4 regions of the Erwinia sp. PME.40.26/001 genome follow, and region 1 is predicted to be linked to each of the others. Evidence: predicted binding sites of a transcription regulator. Region 1 holds the regulator's gene; each other region holds the start of a gene.

Evidence for each region. The regulator Fur, encoded in region 1, represses iron uptake genes when iron is present. The targets are predictions, from matches to a motif close to ATAATAATGAGAACNACTATCAA.
Region 2: the regulator Fur is predicted to act here: its motif matches at 1,994-2,016, upstream of ACZ3HG_RS21330 (TonB-dependent siderophore receptor).
Region 3: the regulator Fur is predicted to act here: its motif matches at 1,421-1,443, upstream of ftnA (non-heme ferritin).
Region 4: the regulator Fur is predicted to act here: its motif matches at 1,643-1,665, upstream of fes (enterochelin esterase).

The regions. Positions count from the first base shown of each region.
Region 1 covers NZ_JBVHNP010000004.1:35,664-38,875, forward strand. The annotation lists gene ybfF (esterase) at 1-15, shown strand, start outside; gene ybfE (LexA regulated protein) at 195-476, shown strand; gene fldA (flavodoxin FldA) at 618-1,148, shown strand; gene fur (ferric iron uptake transcriptional regulator) at 1,542-1,985, shown strand; gene ACZ3HG_RS13040 (family 20 glycosylhydrolase) at 2,043-3,212, opposite strand, start outside.
Region 2 covers NZ_JBVHNP010000012.1:85,619-88,830, reverse strand. The annotation lists gene ACZ3HG_RS21340 (hypothetical protein) at 1-1,060, shown strand, start outside; gene ACZ3HG_RS21335 (hypothetical protein) at 1,057-1,887, shown strand; gene ACZ3HG_RS21330 (TonB-dependent siderophore receptor) at 2,064-3,212, shown strand, end outside.
Region 3 covers NZ_JBVHNP010000002.1:307,035-310,246, reverse strand. The annotation lists gene ACZ3HG_RS08935 (tagatose-bisphosphate aldolase) at 1-122, opposite strand, end outside; gene ACZ3HG_RS08930 (sugar-binding transcriptional regulator) at 321-1,298, shown strand; gene ftnA (non-heme ferritin) at 1,694-2,203, shown strand; gene ACZ3HG_RS08920 (c-type cytochrome) at 2,282-3,212, opposite strand, start outside.
Region 4 covers NZ_JBVHNP010000001.1:1,202,025-1,205,236, reverse strand. The annotation lists gene ACZ3HG_RS05870 (MbtH family protein) at 1-212, opposite strand, end outside; gene fes (enterochelin esterase) at 205-1,563, opposite strand; gene ACZ3HG_RS05860 (TonB-dependent siderophore receptor) at 1,869-3,212, shown strand, end outside.

The DNA.
Region 1 (3,212 bases):
TTTTTTGCGTTGTAGGAACCAGATAACGAATGCCATCAATGCACCAGTAGGGTGAAGAATGACGGGGATAAATGATTGTCGTCACCTCTTTCGCTGGGGTATGATGGCGCGCTAAAATTTTGCCGTTGCTGCTCCTTCAGACGGCATAACGGACCAATTCATCAGTCATCCAGCCTTTCAGTACGACGATTCCTATGGCAAAAGAGAACACGGACCGCACAACGATCGATCTGTTCGCAGATGAACGTCGTCCGGGACGACCCAAGACTAACCCGCTGACGCGTGATGAGCAGCTGCGTATCAACAAACGCAATCAGCTCAAGCGTGATAAAGTGCGCGGCCTGAAACGCGTTGAGCTGAAAATGAACAGCGATGCGGTGGATGTCCTGAACCAGCTGGCCTTCGAGCGTAATATGAGCCGGAGCGAGCTGATTGAAGAGATGCTGCTGGCACAGCTGCAACGCCATCAGCTCTGATGCCATCCGGGCCTGAGCACTCAGCGACAAAACCAGCAGTATTACTCATTTATCCGCTTACGGCGGTCTGTTATCATTAACGATATCTGCTAAAAAATCAGCAGTCACCATATCATTAAGATTCAAGAGGTTATTAAACTCATGGCACTCGTCGGCATTTTCTTTGGTAGCGATACAGGCAATACCGAAAACATTGCAAAAATGATCCAGAAGCAACTGGGGAAAGATGTTGCAGAAGTTCGTGATATTGCTAAAAGCAGCAAAGAAGACCTTGAAGCCTTTGATATTCTGCTGCTGGGCATCCCAACCTGGTACTACGGTGAAGCCCAGTGTGACTGGGATGACTTCTTCCCAACGCTGGAAGAGATCGACTTCAACGGTAAACTGGTTGCTCTGTTTGGCTGTGGCGATCAGGAAGATTACTCCGAGTACTTCTGCGATGCGATGGGCACTATCCGTGACATCATTGAGCCTAACGGTGCTGTCATTGTTGGCCACTGGCCGAGCGAAGGCTATCACTTCGAAGCGTCTAAAGGCATGGCAGATGACAACCACTTCCTTGGCCTGGCCATTGATGAAGACCGTCAGCCTGAACTCACCAACGAACGTGTTGAGCAGTGGGTAAAACAAATTTCTGATGAACTTCAGCTGCAAGACATTATCGAAGCATAGCCATAACAGCTTGATGTGGGAGGTATCTCACATCAAGTGAGTGGTTTTTCCTATAGAAGTAATAGATACATGTTTGTAACTTTCACCTGCAAAACTGTACAATAACCCCATCGGTTACCCGCTTTCTCAGCGCAAGCCCCATTATTGAGGACGTGAGTCGCCCCTGGGCGATGAGATGAGGCAGATCGAGATGTTAACCCAGCATAATTCGGGCGCGCGCTTCCCTGGATGTAACGACATTTATCCTTACATCCCTTGCGGTTTCAGGCTTCCCTTTTGGTTTTCATTTCGGATTATCAGTTCTATACTGAAACGCACTCATTTTTAGCGCCGACCGATGTTCAGGGCTTTTCAGCCACTAAGTGACTCGCAAAGTAACAGGACAATATCCGCATGACTGACAATAACACCGCATTAAAGAAGGCCGGCCTGAAAGTCACGCTTCCCCGACTGAAAATTCTGGAAGTGCTTCAGGAACCAGAGGGCCATCACGTCAGTGCGGAAGACTTGTACAAACGCCTGATTGATATGGGCGAAGAAATTGGTCTGGCCACGGTTTACCGTGTACTGAACCAGTTCGATGACGCGGGGATCGTTACCCGCCACAACTTTGAAGGCGGTAAATCCGTTTTCGAACTGACCCAGCAGCACCATCACGATCACCTGATCTGCCTGGACTGCGGTAAAGTCATTGAGTTTAGAGACGAATATATTGAGGAGCGTCAGCGTGAAATCGCTACGCGTCACGGCATTAAACTGAGCAACCACAGCCTGTATCTTTATGGCCACTGTTCGCTGGGTGACTGCCGTGAAGACGAGACTCTGCACGACAAGTAATCTGATCAACTGAATGCAAAAACCGATGGCTATGCCATCGGTTTTTTTATGCCTGCGTTACAGTGTGTCCTGACGGCTGACACGCTTTCCGTCCGCGCTGACAGCACGGATCATGATGCCGCCACTGACTTCAGGCGGGGTCTGGCTGTCGTAACGCTGCCACTGCTGACCTTCATCACGGCTGAACTCGATCGTTACGCCAGGAAAAGCCGTATTCGCCAGCAGTTTCCCCCCGACAATACGTGCCCCTGGCACCGGTAATCGGTAACCCACGTCGTATCTGTCCAGTTTTGCCAGCTCACGCTGGCCGAGAATATTGGCGAATCGCTGCCAGTCCTGACGCAACGCCTGCTGGTCAACCCAGTGCGTTTTCCCTCCCTGATACGTTTTACCCGCCTGATAATCCTGTTCCCAGGCCGCGCGGTGCCATGCCCGCTCAGCGGCGGAGAACAGACGGGGATAGATCATATATTCCATATCCTCATCGGTACGTACCGTCTCACTCCACAGCTGTGCCGACATGCCCGCCGCCCCCGGCCAGGGTTTGTTGGACATGGCAGTGAAGAACTGACCGTCGCGGTCAACGGAGGTTTCCGCATTCTGCGGCAAATTGTCCGGCGCAAAGCTGAACATTTTGCGCTCGTCATTAAACCGGGTCCCCCAGTAGTAGCCGCGCTCCAGAGGATTCACCTCATAGGGAAAATCCATATAGAGGTAATCAGGGTTAGAAACAATCACCTGATAGCCCTTATTTGCCCAGTCATTGATGGTGTCGAACCCGCCCCAGTAAAGCGTATCCCAGAAATTCACCGCCACTTCCGGTGTGGCAAACGCTCGCGCATTCTGTGCGTCTTTCAAACCATCCTGCCAGGCCTGCATTCTGTTGATACCGTGTGCCTTGACCAACTCGCTGACTTTCAGTGCAAAGTAGCTGGGCAGATGTCCCAAATCGCTGACCTTGCCCGAAGCAACCATCGTCTGGCAGGCCTGCGATTTCGCCCACGGCTGATCCTCACGGCTTAAATCAAGCTGTCCTTTGCCCGCTTCGGGGTGCCTGATATCCGTATAGCCGACGCCAAGACGAATATTTTTCGCCTCATCGCCGCCAAAATGCCAGCTGCGCAGTGGTTGTCCGGCATCACGGTGCATCTGCTGGATTTCAGCGATGACCTTATCGGCAAAGCGTAAAGAGGAATCCAGGCAGGGGTTCAAATAGCTGGTGCGATC
Region 2 (3,212 bases), on a different contig from region 1:
AGGCCTGAGCAAAAATACGCAGATCTCGCTGGAAACCACGCGGCTGGACGATAACGACCCGAACTATCTGCAGATGCTGAACCGCGTGACCCACAACGCCCAGGTGAAGCCGCAGTACTGGGCTACCGGCATTGCCCTGGCGCTGATCCTGTTCTTTGCGGTCGGTGCTTACTTTGTTCGTGCCGCCACCATTGACTCTATTGATACGCAGGCCGTGAACGGCTCGCCATTCAGCCAGCAGACGGCAGCGGCCTCCGGGTCGCCGTTTGACCTGCCTGCGGCGGCCGTAGAAGATAATGCCCGTGCCGACCGTCAGGCCGCGCACGAGATCAGCGATAACCGCGTGTTTGCCTCCAAGCTGACCTTTATTATTCTGTCGGTGATTTTCGTCGGCGTTCAGCTGATCGGTATTCTGGTGGGCCTGTTCCGCTCCTTTGCCGGCATTGAGTCTAAAGCGGCCTCAAAATATATCGGTAACTTCAGCGGCTCAGAAGAGTTTGCCACCTGGCATGCGATGCGCCGCGAACGCGTAGAGCGCGACGCCCAGGAGAAACTGACCTCGCTGCAAAATCGCCTGATGATGAAGCGCACCAACAGCCAGAGCGAAGCGCTGAATACCCTGCCCACCTTCCAGGACTATGCCAGCGGCAAAGTGCGTGATAAAGCGCGGCTGGATGCCGAACAGCAGCTCCAGATGCAGGAGTATGCCGCGCCTCAGCCCGTCCCTGCAGCCCCGCCTGCAGCGCCGCCTGTGGCCGTGACTCAGGCGGTTCCTGTGCCTCAGCCGACTGCAGTCGCCCCGGCGGTCGTCCCGGAGCCTGTCGCAGCCGCCGCCATCGCACCGGCTGCCGCGCCGGTGACGGCCCCGGCTCCGGCGGCCCCCCTGGCCGATGACGCGGAGGAGAAGCAGCGCATTCATGCTCTGGGCGATCTCACCTCGTTCAGCGCCGATGAACTGCAGCTGATTGCCGACGATCAGGGATTAGCCCTCCCCGCGCTGCAAAAGCGCCAGCAGGTGCAGGCCCTGCTGAATAAGGCACGTCAGGGAGGAACGGCATGAAAGCCCTTATCGCGCTGATCCTGCTGGGCATGAGCACGACGCTGTACGCTGCCGAACGTAACGATATTCCGAGCTGCTACAGCTACGCCAGGCTCGACGCCGAACGTCCGCCCGCCAGCGGGCGCGAGCTGGTGATTATTGTCGACCAGACGGTGAAAGTGCCGACCGAACTGAAAAAGTCGATCTGGCAGCAGGTGCTGCGCTTCGCCCAGCCTGGCGACCACATCATCCTGTATCAGTTCTCTGCTCTGCTGCAGGACAACTACATGAAGCGCACCTTCGACGGCAAGCTGGAAGGCCCGTTCACCGATCAGAAAGCGCGCAACAGCCTCGGCATGGACAGCCTGAAATCTCTGGATGGCTGCCTGACACAGCAGAAACAGTTTTTTGAGCAGACGATTGGCAAAAAGCTGGCAGGTGCCTTCGCGGAGCAGGGCGATAATATTGCTAAAAGCGAGATCATGGACAGCCTGAAGCGAATCAGTGACGATCTGAAGGCAGAGCCGGCGCAGGCGAAAACCGTTCTGCTGGTGTCGGATATGCTGGAAAACAGCGATTTCGGCAGCTTCTACAGCAATAATCAGATCCGCCTGCTGGTGCCGGAAAAAGAGATGCAGCGCGTCAGCAAACAGCATCTGCTGGCCGATTTTGCCGGCAGCAGGATCTACATTGCGGGGGCCGGGCTGATCGACAGCGAGGCGAAAAATAACTACCGTTCAGGAAAAATCATGCAGCAGCTGGAAGCGTTCTGGCGTGACTATTTTTCGGCGTCCCACGCCACGGTGATCGGCTTTGGTGCCCCGGAACTGACGGTCGATCTGCAGTAAACTCTCCGCCCGGTACGCCCTTTTCCCTTAACGCGCTGGCCTCATGGTCAGCGCGTTTTTTATTATTGGGAAATTTTTGTCGGAAGTTATTGCATAGTGACAACCAATGATAATAATTGTCGTTATCTTTCACATTCTCATTGGCATCTAAACCCATGTTCACCACTAAGCCCTGCATGCTCGCCGTGCTGATCGCCAGCACCTGCACCGCCTTTGCCCACGCGGCAGCCAGCGATGAAAAAACACTGGTGGTCAGCGCCTCAGATTCTGGCGCCGCCGCCCTGCCCGCCTATACCAACAGCGCCACCAAGTCGGCGGTGCCGGAAAGCAAAACGCCTCAGGTGATCAATACCGTCAGCAGCAAGGAGATTGCCGCGCGTCACGCCAGCTCGCTGAATGAAATTCTGCGCTATGCCCCCGGCGTGTCCACCGAAACCCGCGGCGCCACCTCGTATATGAGCGAGTATAAAATCCGCGGTTTCACGGTGGATAACACCTTCTATGACGGCTTACAGCTGCCGTATAACGTCACGGGTAACACCAAAGCCAGTATCGATCCGATTCTGATCGACCATGTGGATATCCTGAAAGGCCCGGCCTCGGTGCTGTACGGCAACGGGTCGCCGGGTGGCCTGGTGAATATTCAGAGTAAAAAGCCGGAGAAAGAGCAGAAAACCGAAGTCGGGTTTAACAGTGGCAACCGCAAGCTGCGCGAAGGCTATATCGACAGCACCGGCGCGATTGCCGACAGCGACTGGAGTTATCGCTTTATTGGTAAAGCCAGCGCCGGGGACGATCAGCCGCGCACCACTCACAGTGAAAACTATCTGGTGGCCCCGTCACTCACCTGGCAGCCGTCGGATAAAACCCGCCTGACGATCGACGCGCAGTACCAGGACATCCCCAGCCTGACGCCGTCTGACCCTCTGCCGCTGGCCGCGCTGACCTCGTCAGACGCTTCGCGCCGCACTTATGCAGGCGACCGCTGGAGCGGCTTTAAACAGCGCCAGTGGATGCTGGGTTACAGCTTTGAGCATCAGTTCGATAACGGCTGGGGCGTGGCGCAGAAGGCGCGCTACTTTGACGTTGATACCCACCAGCGCAGTATTTATGCCTCGGGTCTGACCAATCCGGCCGTCAGTAACAGCCAGCTGGATCGGTTTGCCTACACCACCGATGAAGACCTGAAAAGCTTCAATATCGATAACCAGGTGACGAAGCAGTGGGATCTGGGTGACTGGCAACATCACCTGCTGGCGGGCGTGGACTATCAGCGGATGGATTCTCACTTCAACTATCAGTACGCCACCCGCACACCGGGCTTT
Region 3 (3,212 bases), on a different contig from region 1:
GGATCGGCGCTTAACAGGGTACGCATTGCGCCGCGCTGGTCGCAGGCAATCACCAGCATCGCGCCATTGCTGCCGCAAATTTGCTGATAACCGCGCAGTTCAGAAGTGGACATATGTGACATGAGATGTGCTCCGTTGTAGAGATACCAGGTAAAAAAGCCGTCAGCGACGACCCGAAAATTACCTTTAGCCTGAGTGCACGACGCCGGGCTGATGCCGGTGAATCTCCAGTCCTGTCAGGGGTTTCAGCCACCTGTGCACATTGCAATTTTTCTGGTGTTGCGCAATAATTCTCCAACCGATGAAATGAGTGTAATACATTGCAGAAAGGAATTACAACCCTGAAAGAGCCTCTTTTACAAGATCCCGCCACCACGCGGGCGATGATGCATATGGTGGCGAAGCTGCACTATCAGTCCGATATGTCGCAGGTTGATATCGCGAAAAAGCTGGGGGTTTCCACCGCCACTATTTCGCGTCTGCTGACCAAAGCCCGTGCTGCGGGCATTGTGCGCATAGAGGTGATTGAGCTGACCTCACCTGAGGAGATCACGGCGGATCTGATCGCCCGGCTGGGGTTAAAAACCGCCGCCGTGGTTGAGTCGCCGCCCGCTAACGTCCTCAGCGCGCTCAGCGCGCCGCTGGCATCATTACTCCAGCAGGCCGATCTGGTCAGCGGGTCGGTGGTGGGGATTGGCTGGGGGCGTGCGGTGCGTGAAGTGACGTTATCCGGCCTGCCGCGCCTGCCGGGCGTGCTGACCGTGGCGCTTAACGGCGGTATGCAGCAGGCGGCAGCGCACTTTCAGATTAATGAATTTGTGCGCCAGGCCGCAGAACAGATGGCGGGGACCCCCCACTTTCTCCATGCGCCCTATATTTCATCGCCGGTGCTGCGTGACGCGTTTCTCTGCGACCCGGGCGTGCAGCAAATTACCTCCCTGTGGGATAAGCTGGATGTGGCGATTGTCGGCGTCGGCCTGACGCATCATGCGCCGCACGCCAGTGAAGCTTCTACCGCCACGCCTGATGAGCAGGCCCTCAGTCACGCAGCGGGCGATGTGCTGCGCCACTACGTCACGGAACAGGGAGAGGTGCTGCACTGGGAAGGTGAGCAGCGGATGATCGCCGCTTCACCCGACCAGCTGCGCCAGTCGCCTCTGTGTATCGGCGTGGCGGCCACGCCGGAAAAAGCCGCCGGGATTATCGGGGCCGTCCGCTCGGGGATGATCAATGCCCTGGTCACCGATATTAAAACCGCTCAGGCCATTATCGACCGTCTGGTCAGTGACCCTCAATAAATGCGCTGGCTGTCTTTGTCCAACGGGCAAAGACAGCTAATTAACGTAAAATGAATACGTTATCAGAAACAACCTAAAGCTGATTAATTCTCATTACGTCTTTATAGCCCGCTTTGATATAAATAAGAACAGTTATCATAACTATTTAAAAACCAGAACAATTCAGATTCATCATGGAATGATTATCACTTACCAATCAGTCCTTTAGCTGTGTATAAATAAATTAGCCAATGCTATATAAAACGGTTTTTATTTTATCAGTCTGGGTGCATAATGCGCAGAAATCACCTCTTTTACTCGTTATGATTTACGTTCCAGATACATTTACCGTGTCTCTGCAACGCAAATTATTGAGAGTAGAAATCTCGCTAAAAATATAATGTTAAGGAGTCACCATGCTGACGAATGAAATGACCGCTCAGTTGAACGATCAGCTGAATCTGGAATTCTACTCTGCCAACCTGTACCTGCAGATGAGCGCATGGTGCAATGACAAAGGTTTTGAAGGGGCTGCCGCGTTTATGCGTGAGCATTCCACCGAAGAGATGCAGCACATGCAGCGTCTGTTCAACTACCTGAGTGATACTGGTGCCATGCCGGTGCTGGGCACTATCGACGCGCCGCCGGTCACCTTTAACTCCCTGCACGAAGTGCTGGAGCAGGCCTATCAGCACGAGCAGCTGATCACCAAAAAAATCAATGAGCTGGCACATGCCGCCATGACCACGCAGGATTACTCCACCTTTAACTTCCTGCAGTGGTACGTCTCTGAGCAGCATGAAGAAGAGAAACTGTTTAAATCTGTCCTGGATAAACTGGCGCTGGTGGGTAACAGCGGTCAGGCACTGTTCTTCGTGGATAAAGACCTGCAGAAACTGAGTGAGCCCGGCGCGCACCAGGCCTAATCGCTGCGGTCCCGCTAAACGGGGGCGACCTTTTCCGGTCGCCCCTGCTGAGAAGCTGTCCTTCCTGTATTAACCCTGTTACTGCCCCTCCCGCACGGCCTTTACCTGCTGCGGCGTCACCTCACTGGCCTGATTTCCCCAGCTGTTACGCACAAAGTTGCTCAACCCGGCGACCTGTTGATCCGTCAATCGCCAGCCAAAATCCGGCATTCTCATGCCAGTCAGCGCCTGTCGGGTGACAGGTGCCCTGCCGCCGTGCAGGATCATTGAAATCAGTGATGAAGGATCGTTGCCCTGCAGCGCTGCGTTGCCCGCCAGTGCGGGGAAGGTGCGGGCATAGCCCCGGCCGTCGCTGCGGTGGCACGCCGCACAGTTATCCTGATACAGCGCCGCGCCGGGGGAGTTCAGATCGGCATAATCCTCGCGCGCCAGCGCCGTGGAGAACGTGCCGGCGGGCAGGCTTTTCAGGAATACCGCGATAGCCTTGAGATCGGCCGGTGTCAGGTACTGCGTACTCTGTTCAACCACATCGGCCATCGGGCCAAACGCCATGGTGCGGTCGTTCTGCCCGGTTTTCAGAAACGTGACGATATCCTGCGGCGTCCAGCTCCCCAGTCCCCGGACATTGTTACCCCGCAGGTCGGGCGCATGCCAGCCGCCAAGGGTACCACCGGTAAGATAGGCGCTGTCGTGGTGGTCCTGCCCTTTTTCCTGCAGGGCGAAACCGCGCGGCGTATGGCAGCTGCCGCAGTGTCCCGGCCCCAGTACCAGCCATGCCCCGCGGTTCCACTGTTCGCTGTGCAGCGGATCGTTAAGATAGCGCTCGTCATCGTGAAACAGCAGGTTCCACACCCCAAGCGGCCAGCGTATGCTCAGCGGCCAGGGAATATCGCTTTTGCGGTTCTCCTGCCGCACGGCAGGCACCTCCTGGGTAAAATAGTCATACAGCGCGTGCACCTGCTGGTCATCAAACTTGCTGAACGCGGTATAAGGCATCGCCGGATACAGG
Region 4 (3,212 bases), on a different contig from region 1:
CAACCCGCCGTTTTCAGCCCGGCCGGGCGCATGTCCTGCCAGTGCTCTTCGATATAGGCGATACAGGCCACACGCGTCGTCGGGCCAGCCATGGTCTGCCAACCGGCAGGCACGTCGGAAAATGCAGGCCACAGGCTGTACTGCTGGCGCGCGTTGAGCAGCACCAGGAAGTCGATGCTCTCATCATCGAAGGGATTGAGTTGTTCAGTCATGGTCGTTACCTGTTCCTGCCAAAAGTGGTGGAGTGTTTAAGTCGGCCAGCAGCCAGCGTAAGCCGTCAAGCAGCCCGCCGCGCCAGCACAGGGCATCATGCCCGCCGGAGAAAATACGGAAGTTGATGTCATGTCCGGCCGCCAGCAGCGCCTTGCGCATCTGCTGGTTGACCCAGGCCATATCGCCTTCGCGATCGCCCGCTTCCTGGAAGATTTTTAAGTGGCTGTCAGGCAGGTGCCCGTTGATCGCCTGTTCGGTCAGCCAGCCCATGTCGTGTTCCTGAGCCTCAGCAAAATGGGTCACCAGACGGACGTTGGGCCACCAGAACGATCCGGACTGGCTGAGGACGCGGCCAAAGCGTTCAGGCCAGTGCAGTCCGGCATACATCGCGGCCAGCCCGCCATAGCTCTGGCCGGCCACCACCGTGCGGTCACCCCGTTCGCTGAAGGCCGCGTGACTGCGTGCCAGCGGCAGCAGCTCCTCCTGTACAGCCCGCCAGAACGCGGCATTGCAGGGCAGCTCTTTTTCCCGCCAGTCACCGTTGATCACATCGATAAACAGCCAGCAGGCGGCGGGCAGCTGGCCACTGCCGGTGGCGGCCTGCAGGGCAGAAAACAGGGGTTGTCCCTCTACCCAGTTCTGGCCATCCAGCAGGATCACCAGCGGACTGTCTTCCGCGACCGGGAACGTGCCGGTGGTAAAGAGCCAGATTCGGCGCTGGTTGCCGAGCAGGATGCTGTCCCAGCTGAAGGTGTGCAGGCGCTCTGCATCGGGCTGCAGCGGATGTCCGGCATCCGGCGCATGCCACAGCGACTGGTCGGGTGCCGCAGGCATATGGGCGGCGGACAGGGCCTGTCCGCGACTGTTGAAATGGGGGGCGCAGCGGTTAAGCGGGTCGGCGATCGCCAGCGGGAAAAGGGAGATCCACCATTCTCGCTGCTGTTTTCGCCGCGTGTCGTGATCGTCACTGAAGGCCGGGGGCAGGCGGTCGGCCCCGACCGGGATCAGGCTGTAGCTGCCGCGCCAGTGTTCATCAATCTCCGTTGACCAGTGCCAGACATCGGTGCCGGGTAAACGCTGCAAACTTTGCGGCTGCGGACTGTGGTGATCGGTCACGCAGTTAATGTCGATATAGACCTGGCGTATCGCCGACCGGCTTTCGTCCCCTGCCGGATCGCGCCAGAGAAAGGTCATCCTGACGCACCCTTCACGCACCGCTTCCACCCGCGGTGTACCGTGCGCGGCGATTTCCTGCCACCAGCGATCTTCACCGGCATCACCAGCGGCCAGCCATTTTGCGGTGCTGCCTGCGGGCTGACTTAGCGGCCATAGTCTGTGCCGTGTTGTCACGATAATTTTCCTTGATTTACATTTAATGACGTAAACAGAGAGACTTTAATCTCTCTTACAGTAAACGACGCTAATGCAAATACTATTGAGAATAGTTTGCATTTGCAATAAGATGCGTCGCAACTTTCTAAAGAGCCTGTTATTTGTGCGTCATTACGGGTTTTCTTAAGAAGGGAAGAGGAACTGACGCCAGGAGTGGCAAAGGGGGTTCTTTCTGACCACCGCAGCCAATCAGCGCAACTAATGAATTGGCGGGGTTTAACGTTTTTTTTATCGGCAAGTCTGTTCAGACGGGATAACAGAACATGTTTAATAAAATTAAAAAGCAGGCATCACCAGGCATTGCAGCATTCTCTGATAAATACAGCACGCGTTTATTACTGGCATCGGCACTGTTTATCGCTCCTGCCGCGCAGGCCGCCACCGATGCCGACAGTACGATGACGGTCACGGCAGAAAGCCAGGAAAGTGTCACTGCGCCTAACAAAGGGATTGTGGCGAAAGCGAGCGCCTCCGGCACCAAGACCGCCACGCCGCTGCGCAAAACCCCGCAGTCGATTTCCGTGGTGACGCGCGATCAGATGGACGACCAGGATGCACGCTCCGTGGCTGATGCACTGGGCTACACCAGCGGCGTGGTCGCCACCTATCGTGGTAATTCCAACCGTAATGACGAAGTGATCAGCCGCGGGTTTCGCTATGCTCCCAAGCTGCTGGATGGCCTGCACTTCGGTCTCTCTTCAGAAAACGGCGGGGCGGGGCAGCTCGATCCCTGGCTGTTAGAGCGCGTGGAACTGGTCCACGGCCCGGCCTCGGTGCTGTATGGCCAGGTCAGCCCGGGCGGTCTGGTGCTGATGACCAGCAAGCGCCCAACGGCAGAAAGCATTCATGAAGTTCAGCTCAGTACCGGTAACCGCCACTATGGCGAAGCGGCCTTTGATTTTGGTGGCAAGCTGAATGACGACAATACGCTGTTTTACCGCCTGAACGGCATTGCCAGCACCCGGAACGAGTTTGTGAAGAACAGCAAACAGCAGCGGATGGCGATTGCCCCGGCACTGACCTGGCTGCCAAACGAAGACACCAGCTTCACGCTGTTAACCAGCTACCAGGACGATCCGAAAGCGGGGTCACGTAACTTCCTGCCGCGAGCGGGCACGCTGTATCCCACCGCAGCGGGCTATGTGCCTTACGATCTGAACGTCAGCGATTCCGACTTTGCCAAATCAAAACGCCAGCAGACGTCCATCGGTTACAGCCTGGAGCACAGTTTTAATGAGGCGCTGTCATTTACCCAGAACCTGCGTTACACCCACCGTGATGAAGATTACAAATATCTGGTGTACAACGTCGACGATGGCGACCATACCCTGACGCGTCTGGCCCAGCATGAAACGGCGATGACCAACGAGTTCAATGTCGATAACCAGCTGAAAGGCGTGTTCGACACCGGCGAGGTGCAGCATACGGTGCTGACCGGCTTTGATTATCGTTACTCCCATATCAACAGCAAGCTGTACCGTGACTACGGCAGCAGCTACCCGATGGACTGGAGGACCCAGAGCCGCGTGGACGTGGACGAAAGTCTGTTAGCGCTGGCGACCGATACTAAAAAGACCCTGAATCAGTACGGCGTGTATTTGCAGGAT